2 regions of the Pseudomonas paeninsulae genome follow, and region 1 is predicted to be linked to the other one. Evidence: predicted binding sites of a transcription regulator. Region 1 holds the regulator's gene; the other holds the start of a gene.
What was found. The regulator sigma-54, encoded in region 1, starts transcription at its own class of promoters, with help from an activator protein. The targets are predictions, from matches to a motif close to ANTGGCATNNANNTTGCTNT.
Positions count from the first base shown of each region.

Region 2: a site for sigma-54 is predicted at 9,871-9,890, ahead of glnK (P-II family nitrogen regulator). Genes of this name have one in related genera too.

Region 1 covers NZ_CP141799.1:4,214,272-4,225,547, forward strand. The annotation lists gene VCJ09_RS19445 (MlaC/ttg2D family ABC transporter substrate-binding protein) at 1-250, opposite strand, end outside; gene mlaD (outer membrane lipid asymmetry maintenance protein MlaD) at 265-732, opposite strand; gene mlaE (lipid asymmetry maintenance ABC transporter permease subunit MlaE) at 732-1,529, opposite strand; gene VCJ09_RS19460 (ATP-binding cassette domain-containing protein) at 1,529-2,338, opposite strand; gene VCJ09_RS19465 (KpsF/GutQ family sugar-phosphate isomerase) at 2,621-3,595, shown strand; gene VCJ09_RS19470 (KdsC family phosphatase) at 3,595-4,134, shown strand; gene lptC (LPS export ABC transporter periplasmic protein LptC) at 4,143-4,712, shown strand; gene lptA (lipopolysaccharide transport periplasmic protein LptA) at 4,699-5,241, shown strand; gene lptB (LPS export ABC transporter ATP-binding protein) at 5,244-5,969, shown strand; gene VCJ09_RS19490 (RNA polymerase factor sigma-54) at 6,103-7,611, shown strand; gene hpf (ribosome hibernation-promoting factor, HPF/YfiA family) at 7,801-8,109, shown strand; gene ptsN (PTS IIA-like nitrogen regulatory protein PtsN) at 8,125-8,598, shown strand; gene rapZ (RNase adapter RapZ) at 8,601-9,458, shown strand; gene VCJ09_RS19510 (HPr family phosphocarrier protein) at 9,472-9,744, shown strand; gene pmbA (metalloprotease PmbA) at 9,912-11,258, opposite strand.
Region 2 covers NZ_CP141799.1:5,064,357-5,075,632, forward strand. The annotation lists gene rnk (nucleoside diphosphate kinase regulator) at 22-429, opposite strand; gene VCJ09_RS24935 (DUF1289 domain-containing protein) at 550-816, opposite strand; gene cyaY (iron donor protein CyaY) at 752-1,084, opposite strand; gene lptM (LPS translocon maturation chaperone LptM) at 1,390-1,515, shown strand; gene lysA (diaminopimelate decarboxylase) at 1,525-2,778, shown strand; gene dapF (diaminopimelate epimerase) at 2,789-3,619, shown strand; gene VCJ09_RS23355 (DUF484 family protein) at 3,616-4,320, shown strand; gene xerC (tyrosine recombinase XerC) at 4,485-5,381, shown strand; gene VCJ09_RS23365 (HAD family hydrolase) at 5,378-6,073, shown strand; gene sutA (transcriptional regulator SutA) at 6,092-6,418, opposite strand; gene VCJ09_RS23375 (ammonium transporter) at 6,653-7,903, opposite strand; gene VCJ09_RS23380 (ammonium transporter) at 7,984-9,297, opposite strand; gene glnK (P-II family nitrogen regulator) at 9,337-9,675, opposite strand; gene VCJ09_RS23390 (accessory factor UbiK family protein) at 10,083-10,355, shown strand; gene VCJ09_RS23395 (YifB family Mg chelatase-like AAA ATPase) at 10,390-11,276, shown strand, end outside.

The sequences.
Region 1 (11,276 bases):
GGCGCGAGTAGCGCACGGTCATCACTCCACGGGAAATGCCGTCAACATCCACCACCGGACCGAGAATATCGTTCAGCGATGCATAAAAAGCCGCTGGATCGCTGCGGTATTTGTCTTTATTGAGCTTCAGGTCTTCCAGCAGCGTGGTCGTGGTTTGCTCCACCACCTGATGGGCACTCGGCGCGGCGACAGCCAGCAGCGGCATGGCCGCCAGCAGAGCGAACAGACTGTTACGCAGGGTCTTGAGCATAGTGGGAGCCCTCATTAATTAGCCTCGTCTTTATTGACCGAGTTGAGCAGGAATTTACCGATCAGGTCCTCCAGCACCAACGAAGACTGGGTGTCGTAGATGGTACCGCCATCGACGAGCACCTCTTCATCACCGCCAACGCTGATGCCGATGTACTTCTCACCGAGCAAACCGGCGGTCAGGATCGAAGCAGTCGAATCGGTGGGCAGGTTGTCCACGCTGTCATCCAGCAAGAGGGTGACGCGCCCGGTGTAGCTGTCGCGATCCAGATCGATTGCGGTCACTTTACCGATGGTCACCCCAGCCATGGTCACCTTGGACCGTATCGTTAGACCGGCGATATTCTCAAAGTGCGCATAGACTTTGTAAGTATCGCTGCTACCTACCGTCAGACCACTGACGCGCAACGCCAGCAGCAGCAGGGCCAATAACCCGGCCAACAGGAACAGGCCGACACCAATCTCCAGTGTGCGGTTTTGCATCAGAAGTCTCCAAACATCAAAGTGGTCAGAATAAAGTCCAGCCCCAACACGGCGAGCGAGGCGTAAACCACTGTTTTTGTGGTGGCGCGACTGATGCCTTCCGAGGTCGGCTCACAGTCATAGCCCTGAAAAACGGCAATCCAGGTAACGACAAAGCCAAAAACGATGCTTTTGATCACACCATTGAGCACATCTTCACGAAACGAAACACTGTTCTGCATGTTGGCCCAGAACGAACCCTCATAAACGCCGAGCCAGTCGACGGCGACCATCGCCCCACCCCAGATACCGACCACGCTGAAAATCACCGCGAGCAACGGCATCGAGATGAAACCGGCCCACAGACGCGGCGCAACGATGTACTTGAGCGGATCGACACCGATCATTTCCAGGCTGGACAATTGCTCGGTGGATTTCATGTTGCCGATTTCCGCTGTCAATGCGGATCCCGCGCGCCCAGCGAACAACAAGGCGGTGACCACGGGGCCGAGTTCGCGCAGCAAGGTCAGGGCGACCATCTGCCCAACCGCCTGTTCCGAACCGTAGTCAGACAGGATATTGAAACCCTGCAACGACAAGACCATGCCGATAAAAACCCCCGACACGACGATGATCGCCAGGGACATCACGCCTACCGAGTACAACTGTTTTATCAGCAACTGCAGCGGACTGCCGGCAGAACTGCGACCGAACAGCGCACGCACCAGAAACACCGTCGCACGCCCAAGCGTGGCAACCGCATCGATGCCGGCGCGACCCAACAGGCGGATCCGTTCGAGCGTAGATGTCTTGTGCATCAGTGCCCCCCCAATAAATCGTCGCGGTAGTCTGCCGCCGGAAAGTGAAACGGCACCGGCCCGTCTGGAATGCCTTGCATGAACTGGCGAACGCGAGGGTCATCCGAGTTCATCAACTCGTCCGGCGTGCCCTGACCGAGCACCTTGGTGTCGCCCACCAGGTAGATGTAATCGGCAATGCTGGCGGTTTCCGCCAGGTCATGGGACACCACGATGCTGGTAATACCCAAGGCATCGCTGAGCAAACGAATCAAGCGCACCAGCACCCCCATGGCAATCGGATCCTGGCCAACGAAAGGCTCGTCGTACATCAGTATCTGGGGATCGAGGGCAATCGCCCGCGCCAGCGCTACGCGGCGCTTCATGCCACCGGACAACTCATCCGGCATCAATTCCAGCGCACCGCGCAGACCCACGGCCTGCAGCTTCATCAGGACAATGTCACGGATCATTTCGTCAGGCAGCTGGGTGTGCACACGCAGCGGAAAGGCGACGTTCTCGAACACATCCAGGTCGGTGAATAGCGCGCCGCTCTGGAACAGCACGCCCATCTGCTTGCGCATGTCGAACAGCTCGCTGCGCGAGAGGTTCGGCAAGTTCAGCCCATTGACCCACACCTCCCCCTTGCTCGGCCTGAGCTGCGCACCGATCAGGCGCAACAGCGTGGTCTTGCCACAGCCGGAAGGCCCCATGATGCCGGTGACCTTGCCACGCGGGATGCGAATGTCTATATCTTTGAAAATGTCCCGGTCGCCCCGCTGAAAACTGAGGTTTTTCAGCTCGACCGCATATTGCTGCTCGGCACTCATCTCGACTCCTTGGATGCAGCCTCCCTGACAGACGCCCGCCAGCGCTGCGAAGACACTGCAGTTGCCGGACCGGCCGAAAATGGCCGAGCACTATAACATTGCCGAATTAGCCTGCCCAAGATCGAACATTTGTTTACAAACCACCGAACCCATAATTGAACACTTGCCTGCACGCGGCCGCCAAAAGCGCTCAAGTCCGGCCGCCGAACGATTCAAAGGTGAGCGCACGAAACTTTCCCGCTATAATCGCCGCCTTTTACTCGATATGCCTATAAAGACGCCATGAGCCAGTCCAACGAGCTGATCAAGTCCGCACAACGCACCATTCGCCTGGAACTCGAGGCGATTGAAGAGCTGCTGCCACGTATCGACAGCAATTTTATTCGCGCCTGCGAACTCATTCTGGCCAGCAAGGGCCGCGTGGTGGTGGTCGGTATGGGCAAGTCAGGGCATATCGGCAACAAGATTGCCGCCACCCTGGCCAGCACCGGCACCACCGCATTTTTCGTTCATCCGGCCGAAGCCAGCCATGGCGACATGGGCATGATCACCCGCGACGACGTAGTGCTGGCCCTGTCCAACTCGGGCTCGACGGCGGAAATCATCACCCTGCTGCCGCTGATCAAGCGCCTCGGCATCACCCTTATCAGCATGACCGGCAACCCGGACTCGCCGCTGGCCAAGGCCGCCGAAGTCAACCTGGACGCCCGCGTATCCCAGGAAGCCTGCCCACTCAACCTGGCGCCGACCTCGTCCACCACCGCCTCCCTGGTCCTCGGCGACGCCCTGGCCATTGCCCTACTGGAAGCCCGCGGCTTTACCGCCGAAGATTTTGCCTTCTCCCACCCCGGCGGCGCCCTTGGCCGACGCCTGCTGCTAAAAGTGGAGAACGTCATGCATGCCGGTTCCAGCCTGCCTAGCGTGCAGCGCGGCACCTCGCTGCGTGACGCCCTGCTGGAAATGACCAAGAAAGGCCTGGGCATGACCGTAGTAGTCGAGGGCGACGGACGCCTGGCTGGGGTCTTCACCGATGGCGATCTGCGCCGCACCCTGGATCGCGGCATCGATGTGCGTCAGTCGAGGATCGATGACGTGATGACCGTGCACGGCAAAACCGCCCGCGCGGAGATGCTCGCCGCCGAAGCACTGAAAATCATGGAAGACCACAAGATCAGCGGACTGGTAGTGGTCGACAGCGACGACCGCCCGGTCGGCGCCCTGAATATGCACGACCTGCTACGCGCCGGAGTAATGTGATGCCCCCTGATGCGATCAACCCTGACCTGCAACAACGCGCCCAGGCAGTCAAACTGGCGATTTTCGATGTCGACGGCGTGCTCACCGACGGCAAGCTCTACTTCCTGGTCGACGGTAGCGAGTTCAAGACGTTCAACACCCTCGACGGCCACGGCATCAAGATGCTGATCGCTTCGGGCGTGCGCACCGCCATAATCAGCGGACGCACGACTCCGGTAGTCGAACGCCGGGCAAAAAATCTGGGCATCCAGCACCTGTACCAGGGCCGCGAAGACAAGCTTGTCGTCCTGGATGAGCTGCTCGGCGAACTCGGCCTAAGCTATGAGCAAGTCGCCTATTTGGGTGACGACCTGCCGGACCTGCCGGTGATCCGCCGGGTTGGCCTGGGCATGGCGGTCGCCAGCGCAGACGCGTTTGTGCGCCAGCATGCCCATGGCGTGACCCAGGCCCGCGGCGGCGAAGGCGCAGCCCGCGAATTCTGCGAGCTGATCATGCGCGCCCAAGGCAGCCTCGACGCCGCCCAAGCCGCCTACCTGTAGAGCCCACTATGCTGCGCAAATTGCTGACACCCGTCCTTTACACGTTCGCGGCCGCACTGCTTGCCGCCGTAGGCTACTGGAACATCAACCCCGACAGTTTCTCCGAGCAGCCGGTACGAGCCAGCGACGAAAACGCCATCGACTTCTATGTGGTCAATGCCACTACCGTGCAATACCAGGCCGACGGCAAGCTGCATTACCAGATGACCAGCGACAAGCTGGAGCACATCAAGAGCAGCGACATCACCCTGCTGACCAGCCCCTTCCTGCACCTGTATCGCGGCACCGAACTACCCTGGAAGGTGAGTAGCGAGCGCGCCGAAGTGGCGCCGCAAGGCAAGGAAGTGGAATTGATCGACAACGTCCGCGTCGAACGCACCGATGCCAAGGGCCGCCCAACTATCCTGACCACCAGCCGCCTGACCGTATTTCCGGATAAGGAATATGCGCAGACCCAGCAAGCCGTTAGAATCGTCGCGGCCAATGGAGTGACCACGGCACAAGGAATGAAAGCGTATTTGAATGACGGCAGGATGCTCCTGCTGTCCAACGTAAGAGGCCAGCATGAGGTTCGTTAAAACCTTCCCCTTTTTGCTCAGCTTGAGCGTCGCGCTCGGAAGCGCGTGCGCTTGGGCGCTGCCCACTGACCGTGAGCAACCGATTCGCGTACAGGCCGACAGTGCCGAACTCGATGATCGACAAGGCGTCGCGGTCTATCGCGGCGACGTGATCATCACCCAGGGCACCCTGAAGATCACCGGCGACACCGTGACCATCACCCAGAACGCCCAGGGCGACATCGAAATTTTCACCTCGGTCGGCAAACCCGCCTATTACGAGCAGAAACCATCTGCGGACAAGCAGATCGTCAAAGCCTACGGCCTGACCATCCAGTATTTCGCCGCCAATGAGCGCATCGTGCTGATCGACCAGGCCAAGGTGATCCAGGAAGGCAATACCTTCGAGGGCGAGAAAATCATCTATGACACCCGCCGCCAGATCGTCAATGCCGGGCGTGCCACCGGCACCAACATCACTACGCCGCGCCCACGCATCGACATGGTGATCCAGCCGAAGAACCCACCAGCCGAACAGCAGGCACAGTAGCAATGGCCACTTTGACAGCCCAGCACCTGGCCAAGAGCTACAAAGGCCGCCAAGTCGTGCGCGACGTCAGCCTGAGCATCGACAGCGGGCAGATCGTTGGCCTGCTCGGCCCCAACGGCGCGGGCAAGACCACCTGTTTCTACATGGTCGTCGGCCTGGTGCAGGCCGATCAGGGCCGCATACTGATCGACGACCTCGACGTCAGCCACCTGCCGATGCACGGCCGCGCCCGCGCCGGTATCGGTTACTTGCCGCAAGAAGCCTCGATTTTTCGCAAGCTCAGCGTGGCCGACAACATCATGGCCATCCTCGAGACCCGCAAGGAGCTGGATCGGGCCAGTCGTCGCAAAGAATTGGAAAGCCTGCTGCAGGAATTCCATATCAGCCACATCCGCGACAACCTCGGCATGAGCCTGTCTGGTGGTGAACGCCGTCGCGTGGAAATCGCCCGCGCCCTGGCCAGCGCACCAAAATTCATCCTGCTCGACGAACCCTTCGCCGGAGTCGACCCGATCTCGGTCGGCGACATCAAGCAGATTATCCACCACCTCAAGGCCAAGGGAATCGGCGTACTGATCACCGACCACAATGTCCGCGAGACCCTGGATATCTGTGAAACAGCCTACATCGTCAGCGACGGCCAACTGATTGCCGAAGGCGATGCCGATGCTATTCTGGCCAACCAACTGGTCAAAGACGTTTACCTGGGGCACGAGTTCCGCCTGTAACAGCGGTTTTCCTCAACCGAACAGCAGCCAGAGCTAGGCAAACCACTGCAGATCAGGCATATAATTTGCTTCCTTGTGGCGCTACGGCGCCCTGTAGTGGATTGCGCACAGACGCCGGCAAATAAGGTCTGCAATGAAACCATCGCTAGTCCTGAGAATGGGCCAGCAGCTGACGATGACCCCGCAGCTGCAACAGGCTATTCGCCTACTCCAATTGTCTACCCTAGATCTGCAGCAAGAGATCCAGGAGGCCCTGGAGTCCAACCCGATGCTCGAGCGCGAAGAAGACGGTGACGACTTCGACAACGCGAACCCCTTGGCCGACGGCGCCGAAAACCCGGCGCCCGCCCCTCAGCAGGAAGAGTCCTACCAGGACAACAACCACCAGGAAACCCCACAGACCGTGGACAACCTGGAAGAGGGCGAATGGAACGAACGTATCCCCAACGAGCTGCCGGTCGACACCGCGTGGGAAGACGTCTATCAGACCAGCGCCAGCAGCCTGCCGAGCAACGACGATGACGAGTGGGACTTCACTACTCGCACTTCGGCTGGCGAAAGCCTGCAGAGTCACCTGCTCTGGCAGCTCAATCTGGCGCCGATGTCCGACAAGGATCGGCTGATCGGGGTCACCCTGATCGACTGCATCAACTATCAGGGGTACCTGGAAGAAAGCCTCGAGGAAGTCGTCGCAGCCTTCGACCCGGACCTGGACATCGAGCTCGACGAAGTGGAAGCCGTACTGCACCGCATCCAGCAGTTCGAGCCAGCCGGCATTGCCGCCCGCGACCTGCGCGAGTGCCTGCTCCTGCAACTGCGCCAGCTTCCAGCCAAGACACCCTGGCTGACCGAGACTCAACGCCTGGCCAACGACTACCTCGACCTGCTCGGCAGTCGTGACTACAGCCAGCTGATGCGCCGCATGAAGCTCAAGGAAGACGAGCTGCGCCAGGTCATCGAACTGATCCAGAGCCTCAATCCGCGCCCCGGCTCGCAGATCGAGTCGAGTGAGCCAGAATACGTGGTGCCTGACGTCATCGTGCGCAAGCACAACGAACGCTGGCTGGTAGAACTGAACCAGGAAGCCATGCCGCGCCTGCGGGTCAATGCGCAATACGCCGGTTTCGTCAAACGCGCCGACTCCAGCGCCGACAACACCTTCATGCGCAACCAGCTGCAGGAAGCGCGCTGGTTCATCAAGAGCCTGCAGAGTCGCAACGAAACCCTGATGAAGGTCGCCACCCAGATCGTCGAGCACCAGCGCGGCTTTCTCGACTACGGCGACGAGGCGATGAAGCCACTGGTCCTGCACGACATCGCCGAGGCGGTGGGCATGCATGAGTCGACCATTTCGCGGGTCACCACGCAAAAATTCATGCACACCCCACGTGGTATTTATGAGCTGAAATATTTCTTCTCCAGCCACGTCAGCACCTCCGAAGGCGGCGAATGCTCGTCGACGGCGATCCGCGCCATCATCAAAAAACTGGTCGCCGCGGAAAATGCAAAAAAGCCGTTGAGTGACAGCAAGATCGCTGGTTTACTGGAGGCACAGGGCATACAAGTAGCCCGCCGCACAGTCGCAAAATACCGTGAATCGCTTGGTATAGCGCCTTCTAGCGAGCGTAAGCGATTGATGTAAGGTGGCACTCGACGAAAGACCCACAAACAAGGCATACGTCATACCCGGCCTCGCTCTCGCGATAGCAGCCACACTGCCAAGACCCGAGCGACAGCGCCAGGTGTGACTTGCCAGCGTCTTTCACGCCAAAGTATTCCGGCGGCAGGCCCGGTAGCCTGCCTCTCATCCGCGGCAACAAGGAGAAACGGTATGCAAGTCAACATCAGTGGACATCAGCTGGATGTGACCGACGCCCTGCGCGACTATATCGACGAAAAACTCGGTCGATTGGAGCGCCACTTCGACAAGATCACCAACGTGCAAGTCACCATGGAGGTCGAGAAGCTCAAGCAGAAAATCGAAGCGACCCTGCATATCGCCGGCGGCGAAGTGGTCGCCAATGCCGAGCACGACGACATGTACGCAGCCATCGACCTACTGACCGACAAACTCGACCGCCAACTCATCAAGCACAAGGAAAAGCAGATCGACCGCCAGCAGGGCGCTATGGCCCGCTGAGATCGCCTCCCTCCTATGATCCGACTCGAAAATATCCTGACCCCCGGCCGTTCCCTGGTGAACGTGCCGGGAGGCAGTAAGAAACGCGTACTCGAACAGATAGCCAACCTGGTGGCACGCGAACTGCCCGACCTGGATGGCCAAGACATCTTCGAAAGCCTGATCGCCCGTGAAAAACTCGGCTCGACCGGTTTCGGTAATGGCATTGCCATTCCGCACTGTCGCCTGCCGGGCTGTAACGCACCGATCAGTGCGCTGTTGCGCCTGGATGCAGCGGTGGACTTCGACGCCATAGACGGCGCCCCGGTCGACCTGCTGTTCGTCCTGCTGGTACCGGAAGCGGCCACCGACGAACACTTGGAACTGCTGCGCCAGATTGCCAGCATGCTCGACCGCAGCGATGTGCGTGAGCGTTTGCGCCAAGCCCAGAGCAGCGACGCGCTGTATCAGGTCGTGGTGGACATACAAAGCCAACTCAACCGGGCCTGACCATGCGCTTGATCATCGTCAGCGGTCGCTCCGGCTCCGGCAAAAGCACCGCCCTCGACGTCCTTGAGGACAACGGCTTCTACTGCATCGATAACCTGCCGGCCGGCCTGCTCCCCGAACTGGCGGAGCGCACCCTGCAGGACACCGAACTGCTCCACCCACAAGTCGCCGTGTCGATCGACGCGCGCAACCTGCCCAGCCAGCTCAAGCGTTTCCCGGAAATCCTCGAAGAGGTCCGTGCGCGGCATATCAAGTGCGACGTGGTCTACCTGGATGCCGATGAGGAAACCCTGCTCAAGCGTTTTTCCGAGACCCGCAGGCGCCATCCGCTGACCAACGCGAACCGCTCGCTGGCCGAGGCCATTGCCGATGAAAGTCTGCTGCTCGGGCCAATCACCGACCTCGCCGACCTGCAAATCGACACCACCCATCTCAACCTCTACCAGTTGCGCGACAGCCTGAAGCTGCGCCTGCTCAATCAACCGGAGCCAGGCACGGCCTTTCTGGTCGAGTCGTTCGGCTTCAAGCGCGGCATGCCGGTGGATGCCGATCTGGTGTTCGATGTGCGCTGCCTGCCCAACCCCTACTGGAAGCCGGACCTGCGCGATTTTTCCGGGATCGACCAGCCGGTTGCCGATTATCTGGCGGCCCAGGCCGATGTCGAGGAAATGTTCCAGGACATCCTCGCCTACCTGAAGAAATGGCTGCCCCGCTTCGCCGCCAGCAACCGCGCCTATGTCACGGTGGCAATAGGTTGCACTGGCGGTCATCACCGCTCGGTATACCTGGCCAATCGCCTGGGCGAGGCCCTGAAACCCATTCTGAAAAACGTCCAGGTTCGCCACCGCGACCTTAGCTAAGGATCCTGCCGCGATGCCCACCTGCCAAGTCACCATCATCAACAAACTGGGCCTGCATGCACGCGCAGCCGCCAAGTTCGTCGGTGTCGCCGGGCGCTTCCCCTGCCAGGTCAGGGTCGGCCGCGCACCGGAGAGCCTGGTGGACGGCAAAAGCATCATGGCGGTAATGATGCTCGCGGCTGGCAAAGGCACGCCGATTCACCTGCACACCGAAGGTGAGCAGGACGATGACGCACTCAACTCCCTGGTCGAACTGATCAACAACTACTTCGACGAAGGCGAATAAGCGCGCAAGCGACAAGCAGTGTGCCCTCGTATTCACTCAGTTGACCTCCTGTTTTTCTTGCAGCTTTAGATTGCCAGGGACAGAGAACCTTGAGAAACAGCCAAACGAAAGGGCGCCAATGGGCGCCCTTTCGTTTTTTACTTTTAGCTTGCCGCTTAGGGCTGGCGTCAGCTACCCGCCACCGTCATCTTCTCGATCAACACCGAGCCGGTGCGGATATTACTGCGCAGCTCGAGATCGTTACCCACCGCGACTATCTGTTTGAACATGTCGCGCAGGTTGCCGGCGATGGTCACCTCCTGCACCGGGAACTGGATCTCGCCGTTCTCTACCCAAAAACCACCAGCCCCTCGCGAATAGTCGCCGGTGACCATGTTCAGGCCCTGGCCCATCAACTCGGTGACCAACAGGCCACGGCCCATGCGCTTGAGCAGCGCGTTCTGGTCTTCCGCGCCATGGCTGACGAACAGATTATGCACACCTCCAGAGTTGGCCGTACTCGGCATGCCCAGCTTGCGCCCCGAGTAGGTGCCCAGCACGTAGGAGACCAGCTCGCCGCCCGCGACAAAGGGCTTGGCATAGGTCGCCAGCCCATCGCCGTCGAAGGCCGCACTGCCCAGGGCACGCGGAATATGCGGACGCTCGTCGAGAGTCAGCCACTCGGGGAACAACTGCTGGCCCAGGGCACCTTCGAGAAAGGATGACTTACGGTACAGGTTGCCGCCGGAAATAGCCGCGAGGAAATGCCCAAACAGCCCCGTCGCCAGTTCGGCGGAAAACAGCACCGGCACTTCGCAGGTCGGTACCGGCCGCGCGCCCAGACGACTGACCGCACGCTGCGCGGCACGCTGACCAATCCCTGCGGCATCGGCCAGCAGCTCGCCCTGACGATTGACGTCATACCAGTAATCGCGCTGCATCTGCCCGCCATCTTCGGCGATCATCACACAGCTCAAGCTGTGCCGCGTGCTGGCATAGCCTGAGATGAAACCATGACTATTGCCATAGACCCTGCAGCCCTGATGGGTATTGAGGGTGGTGCCGTCGGCGTTCTTGATCCGCGGGTCCGCGGCAAAGGCTGCAGCTTCACAGCGCAGCGCCTGCTCGATGGCCTGCTCCGGACTGACCGCCCAGGCGTGATACAAATCCAGTTGCGGAAACTCGCGCGCCATCAGCTCGGCATCGGCCAAGCCTGCTGCCTCATCTTCCGACGCATGCTTGGCGATCGCCAGAGCCGCCGCCACGGTTTCCCGGATAGCGGCATCGCCACTTGCCGAGGTGCTGGCCGAGCCCTTGCGCTGGCCGACATACAGGGTGATACCGAAACCCTGGTCACGATTGAATTCGACCGTTTCGACTTCGCCCTGGCGAACCGACGTGGACAAGCCTTGTTCCACCGACACGGCCACCTCACAGCCACTGGCGCCCTGCTTCTTCGCCTCGGCGATAATCTGCTCGACCTGGGCCTGCAACTGCGGCACGGCTTCGGGGCCGACACTATCTACTGCACTCATAACCACTCCTAAGAATCT
Region 2 (11,276 bases), 850 kb from region 1:
CAGGGTCTGCCCGACTGCCGTTCAGCGGCTGTATTCACCGGCCGCTTCTGGCTGGTATTCCACCGCCAACAGGGTCAGCTTCAATTCCTTGCCGCCGGGCGCGATCCAGTCGATATGCTGGCCGACACTCAGCCCCAGCAGTGCGCTGCCCACCGGTGCGAGAATCGACACACAGCCGTCTTTGCCGGCGTCCTGCGGGTAAACCAGGGTCAGGTGATAGTCCTTGCCGTTGCTTTCTTCGCGACAATGCACCCGCGAGTTCATGGTAACCAACCCAGCCGGCACCTGGTCATGGCCAATCACTTCAGCCCGATCCAGTTCGGCCTGCAGGGCGGCAGCACCCGGGCCGAACTCCTCCAGGCTGTCGAGCAAACGTTCCAACCGCTGCAAATCGAGACGGGTAATAGTAATTGACGGTGCACTGGTCATGGTCAGCTCAACTCTCCTTTACGGAATGCTTAAAAAGCAAAACCCCGTCTGCTAGAGACGGGGTTTTGCGCTAGTCGGGTCGACCGTATCACAGCCGTTCAAATAAACAAGGCCGGCAGATCAGCCTTGACGTTGCTGCAAACGCGCCTGGGCAGCATGGCAAATGAGCCGTCGACGCGAATGATCGGCACTACCCCATTCGAGAATCTCGTTGAGCAAACGACCACAACCCAGGCACATATCTCGCTCGTTCAGGCAGCACTGGCGCACGCACGGCGAGGCGATTAGCGGTTCAGCCGGCTTGGGCGAAGCGCCTGCCGGCTCAGAGCTCTTCAAACTCAAGGCTGGCTCCAGATTGCTCCAGGGTGATGCGTGCGAGCATTTCACTCAGTAGCTCATCGCTGCTGTCGCAAATCCAACGCTCGCTGGCTTCCTCGTAGTCGAAGTGGAAACCGCCGGAGCGGGCCGCCAGCCACAACTGACGGATCGGCGCCTGACGGCTGAAGATCAGCTGCGTGCCATTCTCGAAACGCACGGTCAGTACACCCGCAGAGTTTTCCAGGTCGAGATCCAGATCGCTGTCATCGAAAATGTCTTCCACCGCTTGCTGTACGGTATCGACCAGATCGTGAAAGCGGGCTTCAGTCAAACTCATTGCGGATGTCCTCGAAAAATTCAGGTAGTGCAGAAAAATGCCAGGCTCTCCGGGACATCGTTGCGCGCGATGGCCAGACGGGAGCATCTGAACCGAACGCAACGTAGCGCTCGAAGGTTGCTTCGCGAGTCCAGCATAGCGGGTCGAGTAAGCATCGAGCGCAGTATACCGTGCTCTATGCGCATGATCCGCACCTCTCCCTGAACGCGGGCAAAGCCCCGCCGGACGGGAATCCTGGCGCATAGGCAAGGCGTCGGGGGGCCGGTATACTCCGGCGCAATTATGCTTTTAACAAGGACTTCACCATGAAGCGGCTGCTTACTGCCCTTATCGCGCTTGTCGCCATCAGCACTCTGCTTGCCGGCTGCGGCCAGAAAGGCCCGCTGTTCCTCCCGGAAGACAGCAAGCCCGTGCCCGCGCAAAACGAATAAGGACAGCTGATGAACGCCTTCAACTACCGCGACGGCGTGCTGTTCGCGGAGGGCGTGGCTCTGTCCGCCATCGCCCAACGCTTCGGCACGCCGACCTACGTCTACTCGCGAGCGCATATCGAGGCGCAATACCGCGCCTATGCCGACGCCTTGCTAGGCATGCCACATCTGGTCTGCTTCGCCGTCAAGGCCAACTCCAACCTGGGCGTACTGAACGTCCTGGCACGTCTCGGCGCCGGCTTCGACATCGTCTCGCGTGGCGAGCTGGAACGCGTCCTGGCCGCTGGCGGCGAGCCCGACAAGATCGTCTTCTCCGGCGTCGGCAAGAGCCGTGACGACATGCGTCGCGCCTTGGAAGTCGGCGTGCACTGCTTCAACGTCGAGTCCACCGATGAACTGGAGCGCCTGCAGCTGATCGCTGCCGAACTGGGCGTGAAAGCGCCGGTGTCGCTGCGGGTCAATCCCGATGTAGACGCCGGCACCCACCCGTACATCTCCACCGGCCTTAAAGAAAACAAGTTCGGCATCGCCATCGCCGACGCCGAGGACGTGTACATCCGCGCCGCCCAGCTGGCGAACCTGGAAGTGGTCGGTGTCGACTGCCATATCGGCTCGCAACTGACCAGCCTGCCGCCCTTCCTCGATGCCCTGGACCGCCTGCTGGCGCTGATCGACCGCCTCGCCGATTGTGGCATCCACCTGCGCCACATTGACCTCGGCGGCGGCCTCGGCGTGCAATACCGCGACGAGCAGCCGCCGCTGGCCGGCGACTACATCAAGGCCGTGCGTGAACGGATCCATGGCCGCGACCTGGCCCTGGTGTTCGAGCCGGGTCGCTCGATCGTCGCCAATGCCGGCGTACTGCTGACCCAGGTCGAGTACCTCAAGCACACCGAGCACAAGGATTTCGCCATCGTCGACGCGGCGATGAACGACCTGATCCGCCCGGCGCTGTACCAGGCCTGGATGGACGTGGTGCCCGTGCAGCCGCGCGATGGCGCGACGCGCAACTACGATATCGTCGGACCGATCTGCGAGACCGGTGACTTCCTGGCCAAGGATCGCGACCTGGCGCTGGCCGAAGGCGACCTGTTGGCCGTGTGTTCGGCGGGCGCCTATGGCTTCGTCATGAGCTCCAACTACAACACCCGCGGCCGCGCCGCCGAGGTGATGGTGGATGGCGACCAGGCCTTCGAAGTGCGTCGTCGCGAGCCCCTCAGCGAACTCTTTGCGGGCGAAAGCCGTCTGCCGCCAGCACCATAAGGGCACCCTGATGTTATTGCGCTTTACCAAAATGCACGGCCTCGGCAACGACTTCATGGTTCTCGACCTGGTCAGCCAGCACGCGCATATCCAGTCCAAGAACGCCAAGCAGTGGGGCGATCGCCACACCGGCGTCGGCTTCGATCAACTGCTGCTGGTGGAACCGCCGAGCAATCCGGACGTCGACTTTCGCTACCGCATTTTCAACGCCGATGGCGCGGAAGTGGAGCAGTGCGGCAATGGCGCACGCTGCTTCGCCCGCTTCGTGCTGGACAAGCGGCTGACGATGAAGAAGCAGATCCGCGTGGAAACCAAGGGCGGCATCATCGAACTCGACGTGCGCCCCGACGGCCAGATCAGCGTGAACATGGGCGCGCCGCGCCTGGAGCCGGCGCAAATTCCCTTCCAGGCCGATCAGCAAGCCTTGAGTTACTGCGTCGAGGTCGAGGGCCAAGCGTTCGAGCTGGCCGCCGTGTCCATGGGCAACCCGCATGCCGTGCTGCGCGTCGACAACGTCGACAGCGCACCGGTACATGAGCTGGGGCCGAAGCTGGAACACCACCCGCGCTTTCCGCAGCGGGTCAACGTCGGCTTCCTGCAAATCATCGATCGCCAGCATGCCAAGCTGCGTGTATGGGAACGCGGCGCGGGCGAGACTCAGGCCTGCGGTACTGGCGCCTGCGCGGCGGCAGTGGCGGCGATTGGCCAAGGCTGGATGGACTCGCCAGTTCAGCTCGAACTGCCCGGCGGCAAGTTGTTGATCGAGTGGGCAGGCGCGGACCAGCCCGTTATGATGACCGGACCCGCGATGCGCGTGTACGAAGGACAGGTTCGCCTATGACCGACCAGCAGGATTCGCCTAAACCACACGACCTCGACTCGGCTGCGGTCGTCGACTATTTGCGCCTGCACCCGGAGTTCTTCGTCGACCACGATGAATTGATTCCCGAGTTGCGTATTCCGCACCAGCGCGGTGACACCATCTCGCTGGTCGAGCGCCAGGTGACGCTGCTGCGCGAGCGCAATATCGAGATGCGCCACCGCCTCTCGCAGTTGATGGATGTGGCCCGCGACAACGACCGCCTGTTCGACAAGACCCGCCACCTGGTGCTCGACCTGCTCGATGCAGCCAGCCTCGAAGAGGTGGTCAGCACTGTGGAAGACAGCCTGCGCCACCAGTTCCAGGTGCCCTTCGTCAGCCTGATCCTGTTCAGTGATACGCCGCTAGCGGTCGGCCGTTCGGTCAGCAGCGCCGAAGCACATCAGGCCATCGGCGGACTGCTGGCCGGCGGCAAGACCATCTGCGGCGTGCTGCGCGAACATGAACTTAACTTCCTGTTTGGCGAAAGTGAAGCCAAGCAAGTCGGCTCGGCAGCCGTGGTCGCGCTGTCCTATCAGGGCCTGCATGGTGTGCTGGCAATCGGTAGTGTCGACCCGCAGCATTACAAGAGCTCCCTGGGCACCCTGTTCCTCGGCTATATCGCCGAAGTCCTGGCCCGGGTCCTGCCGCGCTTCGCCACGCCGCTGCGTTCGGTGAGATAAACACAGCGACAAGCCCGTAGGATGGGTTGAGCGAAGCGATACCCATCATTGCTCGACAGATAGCCCGATGGATTACACGCCGAGCCACCATCGCTTAGCGCCTGAAATCTGTGCTCTGCGCCGCTAACCTGCGCGGCCCAACCCATCCTACGCCGGGAGCTTCCATGCAAGAGCAACTGGACGCCTACCTCGAGCACCTGCGCAGCGAGCGCCAAGTCTCCAGGCACACCCTCGACGGCTACAGCCGCGACCTGGCCAAGCTCCTCGCCTTCTGCGAGCGCGAGCAGATCGCCGCATGGCCCGCGCTGGACACCGCACGCCTGCGCCGGCTGATCGCCCACCTGAATCTCGAGGGCCAGTCCAGCCGCAGCCTGGCGCGCCTGCTTTCGGCCACGCGCGGCCTTTACCGCTACCTGATCCGCGAAGGTCATTGCCAGAATGATCCGGCCAGCGGCCTGTCGCCGCCAAAAGGCGCGCAGCGCCTGCCGAAAACCCTGGATGCCGATCGCACCGCTCAGCTGCTCGATGGCGCGGTCGAGGACGACTTCATCGCCCGGCGCGATCAGGCCATGCTCGAGCTGTTCTATTCCTCCGGCCTGCGCCTGTCCGAACTGGTCGGCCTGAACCTCGACAACCTAGACCTGGGCGACGGTCTGGTGCGAGTACTGGGCAAGGGTAACAAGACCCGCGAGTTACCGGTCGGGCGCATGGCGCGCCAGGCCCTGGAACAGTGGCTGCCCTTGCGCGCCCTGGCCAACCCGGGGGATGGTGCGGTATTCACCAGCCAGCAAGGTCGCCGGCTCGGCGCGCGCGCGGTGCAACTGCGCGTGCGTCAGGCCGGGGTGCGCGAACTCGGGCAGAATCTGCACCCGCACATGCTGCGCCATTCCTTCGCCAGCCATATGCTGGAGTCCTCGCAGGACTTGCGCGCGGTGCAGGAGCTGCTCGGGCATGCCGATATCGCCACCACCCAGGTCTATACCCACCTGGATTTCCAGCACCTGGCCACGGTGTATGACAAGGCCCACCCACGGGCCAAACGCAAAGGCAGCAGCGAATGACCATCAAGTTGATCACCTTCGACCTCGACGACACCCTCTGGGACGTAACCCCGGTGATGCTGGACGCCGAAGCGACGCTGCGTAACTGGCTGGCGCTGCACGCGCCACGCCTTGGCGCGGTGCCGGTCGAACACCTGTGGACAATTCGCGCGCGGTTGCTGCACGCCGAACCATCGCTCAAGTATCGCCTCAGCGAACTGCGCCGGCGTATCCTGCACGACGCCCTGGCAGGCGCCGGCTACCCCCCCAACGAGGCCGTGGCGCTAGCCGAATATGGCTTCCAGGTGTTTCTCGCCGCACGCCATCAGGTCGAGCTGTTCGCCGAAGTACACCCGACCCTGGAGACCCTGGCCAATCGCTTCCAGCTCGGGGTGATTACCAATGGCAATGCCGATGTACGCCGCCTGGGCCTGGCCGACTATTTCCAGTTCGCCCTGTGCGCGGAAGAACTCGGGGTCGGCAAACCCGATCCCAAGCCTTTCCAGGAAGCACTCAAGCGTGCAGGCGTTGCCGCGCAGCACGCCGTGCATATCGGCGACCACCCCAGCGACGATATCGCCGGCGCCCAGGCTGCCGGCCTGCGGGCGATCTGGTTCAACCCGCAAGGCAAAGTCTGGGAAGGCGATAAGCGCGCCGATGGCGAAATCCGCAGCCTGGCCGAATTACCCGCGCTGCTGCATAGCTGGGTATAGGCCAAGCCTGCAAACCGCTTAGATAGGGCGGCTGCCGTATTTGCTGTCAGGCTTCTTCGGTGGGTCGGAAACCACGTTGGGCTCGACCTCCTGCACCTTGCCGCCGCGGGCCAGATAGTCTTCCATGGCGCGCGCCAAGGCATCGCGGTCCTTCTGCTTGGCTTCGACGCTCGGCAGCTCCTCAACACTGACCGCCGCCTTGGCCTTGGCCTTGCTCTTGCCCGTGCTGACGACTTCGTCGCCATCGTCATCACCGCTGTCGACGTCATCGGCGGCAGCCATTTCCGCGCCACTGTTCTCGTCAGCTCCTTCGAGCTCGTCTTGTTCCAGATCTTCGTCGCTCATGTTCAACCTCATGACTTGCGAAAAGCAGGTTAGTTATAGCCCAGCTACGTAATCTTTCGTACATCGCCGGGGGAAATTCAAATGACCTTGCAGGGCAAAGTCACCAGCCGCTTCTCACGCTGGTTCGGACAAGTACCTCGCCTCGCATAACAGTACTTATCGGCGCGCATTCTAGCGCGCTGCCAGAAAAAACAAAGGGCGCCTTTAGGCGCCTTTGTTTTAAATCATCGACAATCAGCTTTTGGTGAATTCCGGATAAGCCTCCATACCGCATTCGGCGATATCCACGCCCTCGTACTCTTCTTCTTCGCTGACGCGCAGACCGATCACCAGCTTGAGGATCGACCAGACGATCAAACTGGCGCTGAACACCCAGGCGAAGATGCAGCCGATACCCAGCAGCTGGGCACCAAGGGTGGCATCCGGGTTGGTCAGCACCACAGCCAACAGCCCCCAGATACCAGCCACGCCGTGCACGGAAATGGCACCGACCGGATCGTCGAGTTTGAGCTTGTCCAGGCCGAGGATAGAGAACACCACCAGCACGCCACCAACGCCACCGATCAGGGTCGCTTGCAGGGCAGTCGGCGTCAGCGGCTCGGCGGTGATCGCCACCAGACCAGCCAGGGCACCGTTCAACGCCATGGTCAGATCAGCCTTGCCGAACAGGATGCGCGCCACGATCAGTGCGACGATCAGACCACCGGCGGCTGCCATGTTGGTGTTGACGAACACGTTGGCCACGGCGTTGGCATCTTCGATGGTGCTCATCTTCAGCTGCGAACCACCGTTGAAGCCGAACCAGCCCATCCACAGGATAAAGGCTCCGAGGGTCGCCATTGGCAGGTTGGAGCCTGGAATGGCGTTGACCTGGCCATTAGCGCCGTACTTGCCTTTACGTGCACCGAGCAGCAGCACGCCAGCCAGGGCAGCGGTAGCACCCGCCATGTGCACCACGCCGGAACCCGCGAAGTCGAGGAAGCCGGCTTCGTTAAGGAAGCCCGAACCCCACTTCCAGAAGCCCTGGACCGGGTAGATGAAACCGGTCATGACCACGGCGAAGGCCAGGAAGGCCCACAACTTCATGCGCTCGGCCACGGCACCGGAGACGATCGACATGCAGGTCGCGGCAAACACCACCTGGAAGAAGAAGTCCGAGCGGGCCGAGTAATAGGGCGCGCCGTCACCACCAGCGAGAACCGACTCGACACTGTGTTCGTCGCCGATCAGGAAGCCCAGGCTTGGCAGGATGCCGCCGGCCGGGCTGGAGTACATGATGTGGTAGCCGATCACCAGGTACATGACGCTGGCTACCGCGTACAGGGCGATGTTCTTGGTGAGGATTTCGGTGGTGTTCTTCGCCCGTACCAGGCCGGCTTCGAGCATGGCAAAACCCGCTGCCATCCACATCACCAGAGCACCGCAAATCAAAAAGTAGAAGGTATCGAAGCCGTACTGCAGCGCAGTCAATGCTGTGTTATCCATGGTTCACCTCTTGCCGGCGCGCTTTTATAGCGCTGTTCGGTTAAGGCGCCCGGGGTTGGCTCCGGGCGCACTCCGTGTGCTTACAGGTTGTAGCCACGCTCGTTGTGCAGGGCGAGGTCGAGACCGACCGTCTCTTCCTCGTCACTGACACGCAAGCCCATTACTAGGTCGATCACTTTCAGAATCACGAAGGTCAGCACCGCGGTGTAGACCACCGTGAAGGCCACGCCCTCGCACTGCACCCACAACTGTGCGGGGATGTTCTCCACCGTGCCAAAACCACCCAGCGCCGGCGCAGCAAACGCCCCGGTGAGAATGGCGCCAACAATGCCGCCCATGGCATGCACGCCGAAGACATCCAGGGAGTCGTCATAGCCAAACTTGCGTTTCAGGCTGGTGGCGCAGAAGAAACAGATCACCCCTGACGCCAGGCCGATGACCAGCGCCCCCATCGGCCCGGCAGTGCCGGACGCCGGCGTAATGGCCACCAGGCCCGCCACCGCACCGGAGGCGATGCCCAGCACGCTGGGTTTGCGGTGGGTGATCCACTCGGCAAACATCCAGCTCAGGGCCGCCGTCGCCGTGGCGATCTGGGTCACCAGCATGGCCATGCCGGCGGTGCCGTTGGCAGCCAGGGCCGAGCCGGCGTTGAAGCCGAACCAGCCGATCCAGAGCATGCTCGCGCCGATCAGGGTGTATCCGAGGTTATGCGGCGGCATCGCGGTCGTCGGAAAGCCTTTACGCTTACCCAACACCAGGCAGGCCACCAGACCGGCGATACCCGCGTTGATATGCACCACAGTGCCCCCGGCGAAATCCAGCACGCCCCAATCCCACAGCAACGCACCGTCGCCGCTCCACACCATGTGCGCGATGGGGGCATAGACGATGGTGAACCAGACCGTCATGAACACCAGCATGGCCGAGAACTTCATGCGCTCAGCGAAGGCGCCGACGATCAGGGCCGGGGTGATGATGGCGAAGGTCATCTGGAAGGTGATGAACACACTTTCCGGAATGCCTGCCACCAGGCTGTCACTGGTCAGGCCAGCGAGGAAGGCATTCGACAGGCCGCCGACGAAGGAATTGAAATTGACCACACCCTGCTCCATGCCGGTGGTGTCAAAGGCCAGGCTGTACCCGTAGACGACCCAGAGCACGCTGATCAGACCAGTGATGGCGAAGCACTGCATCAACACCGACAGGACGTTCTTCGAACGCACCATGCCGGCATAGAACAGGGCCAGCCCCGGAATTGTCATGAACAGCACTAGGACGGTCGCGACCAGCATCCAGGCCGTATCGCCGCCATTTAGAACTGCCTCGTCGGCCATGGCCAAGCCAGGAACCAGAGACAAAAGGGCTCCTAGCCCTGCGATTTTTCGCAGAGTCATTGGGGGTACTCCTGGGGCGTTGGGGGTTCGCGGGCTTAGTTAGATTGCGTCGGTATCGGTTTCGCCGGTACGGATGCGAATCGCCTGTTCCAGGTTTACAACGAAAATCTTGCCGTCACCGATCTTGCCAGTGTTGGCTGCCTTGGTAATGGCTTCGATGACGCGATCCAACTGATCATCAGCGATGGCCACGTCAATCTTTACCTTGGGTAGAAAATCGACCACGTACTCAGCGCCGCGGTACAACTCGGTGTGACCTTTTTGCCGACCGAAGCCTTTGACCTCGGTAACGGTGATGCCCTGCACGCCGATTTCCGACAGTGACTCACGGACGTCGTCCAGCTTGAACGGCTTGATGATGGCAGTGACTAGCTTCATGAAAATTTCTCCCGTGTAAGGTGGACTTGCCCCAGGAATTACGAACCCGGTTCAAGTCTAAGCGCTGTGTCTGGCTTTTGTAATGTATCGCTAGCCCCAGGGGACAACAGCGATACCCACCAACCGCTCCCGACGAAACACTTCCCGCTTCGCCTAACGCACCGGAACTGCATCGGTGCACTCGTCACAGTCGATTAAGCAGAAAGCTTGCCATCTCATATAAAAACTATTTATTTCATATAGTTAGTATGAACACCCGGCACCAGACGTGGCCCCGACAGGCGAGCAATGCTCGATAATGGTGCGCGCACGCAACCACCTATGCGCAAAAAGTGTGCAGCACTGACCGCGCCGGGCCAAAGCCAGGCTGCGTGCTACACTGCTCCGTCTGTTCTTGGAACCCTGCCATGTTGCCGCCCAAAGCCCTGCTCGATGCACTCAGCTCCCACGCCTCGCGCCTGTTCAACGGCGAAACGCCGCTACCCCGCAGTGAATTCGAAACCCAGTTCAAAGCCTTGCTGCAGAGCGGTTTCAGCAAGCTCGATCTGGTCAGCCGGGAAGAGTTCGACAGCCAGATGGCGGTCCTCGCCCGCACCCGTGCCCGCCTTGAAGCACTGGAAGCCAAGGTTGTCGAACTCGAGGCACGCACCGAGCAAGCCGCTACGCCGCCGACCGAGTAATCCGCTCGAACGGCTGACGATCAAGGAGTGATCGATGTCCCTGGCCATAGTCCACAGCCGCGCCCAAGTCGGCGTCGAAGCGCCCGCCGTAACCGTCGAGGCGCACCTGGCCAATGGCTTGCCGTCGCTGGCGCTAGTCGGCCTGCCCGAGACCGCGGTCAAGGAAAGCAAGGACCGGGTGCGCAGCGCCATCCTCAACTCCGCCTTCGACTTCCCGCCGCGACGCATCACCCTGAACCTGGCTCCAGCCGACTTGCCCAAGGACGGCGGCCGCTTCGACCTGGCGATTGCCTTGGGGATTCTCGCCGCCAGCGGCCAGGTGCCAAGCACCGCCCTGGAGCAAATCGAGTGCCTGGGTGAATTGGCCTTATCCGGCGCCGTACGTCCAGTGCGGGGCGTACTACCCGCCGCCCTGGCGGCCCGCGCCGCCGGACGCTCCCTGGTGGTGCCGAAAGCCAACGCCGAGGAAGCCAGCCTGGCCTCCGGGCTGGTGGTGATCGCCGTGGACCACTTGCTCGAACTGGCCGCGCACCTCAATGGCCAAGCGCCAATCGCGCCCTATCAGTCTCTCGGCTTGCTGCACCGCAGCCTGCCCTATCCCGACCTGGCCGAAGTGCAGGGACAAGTCGCCGCCAAGCGCGCCCTGCTGGTCGCCGCAGCCGGCTCGCACAACCTGTTACTGACCGGCCCTCCCGGCACCGGCAAGACCCTGCTGGCCAGCCGCCTGCCCGGCCTGTTGCCACCACTGAACGAGCAGGAGGCCCTGGAAGTCGCCGCCATCCATTCGGTGGCCAGCCACACCCCACTGGACGCCTGGCCCCAGCGGCCCTTCCGCAACCCCCATCACAGCGCCTCCGGCCCGGCCCTGGTCGGCGGCGGCAGCCGTCCGCAACCCGGCGAAATCACCCTGGCCCACCAGGG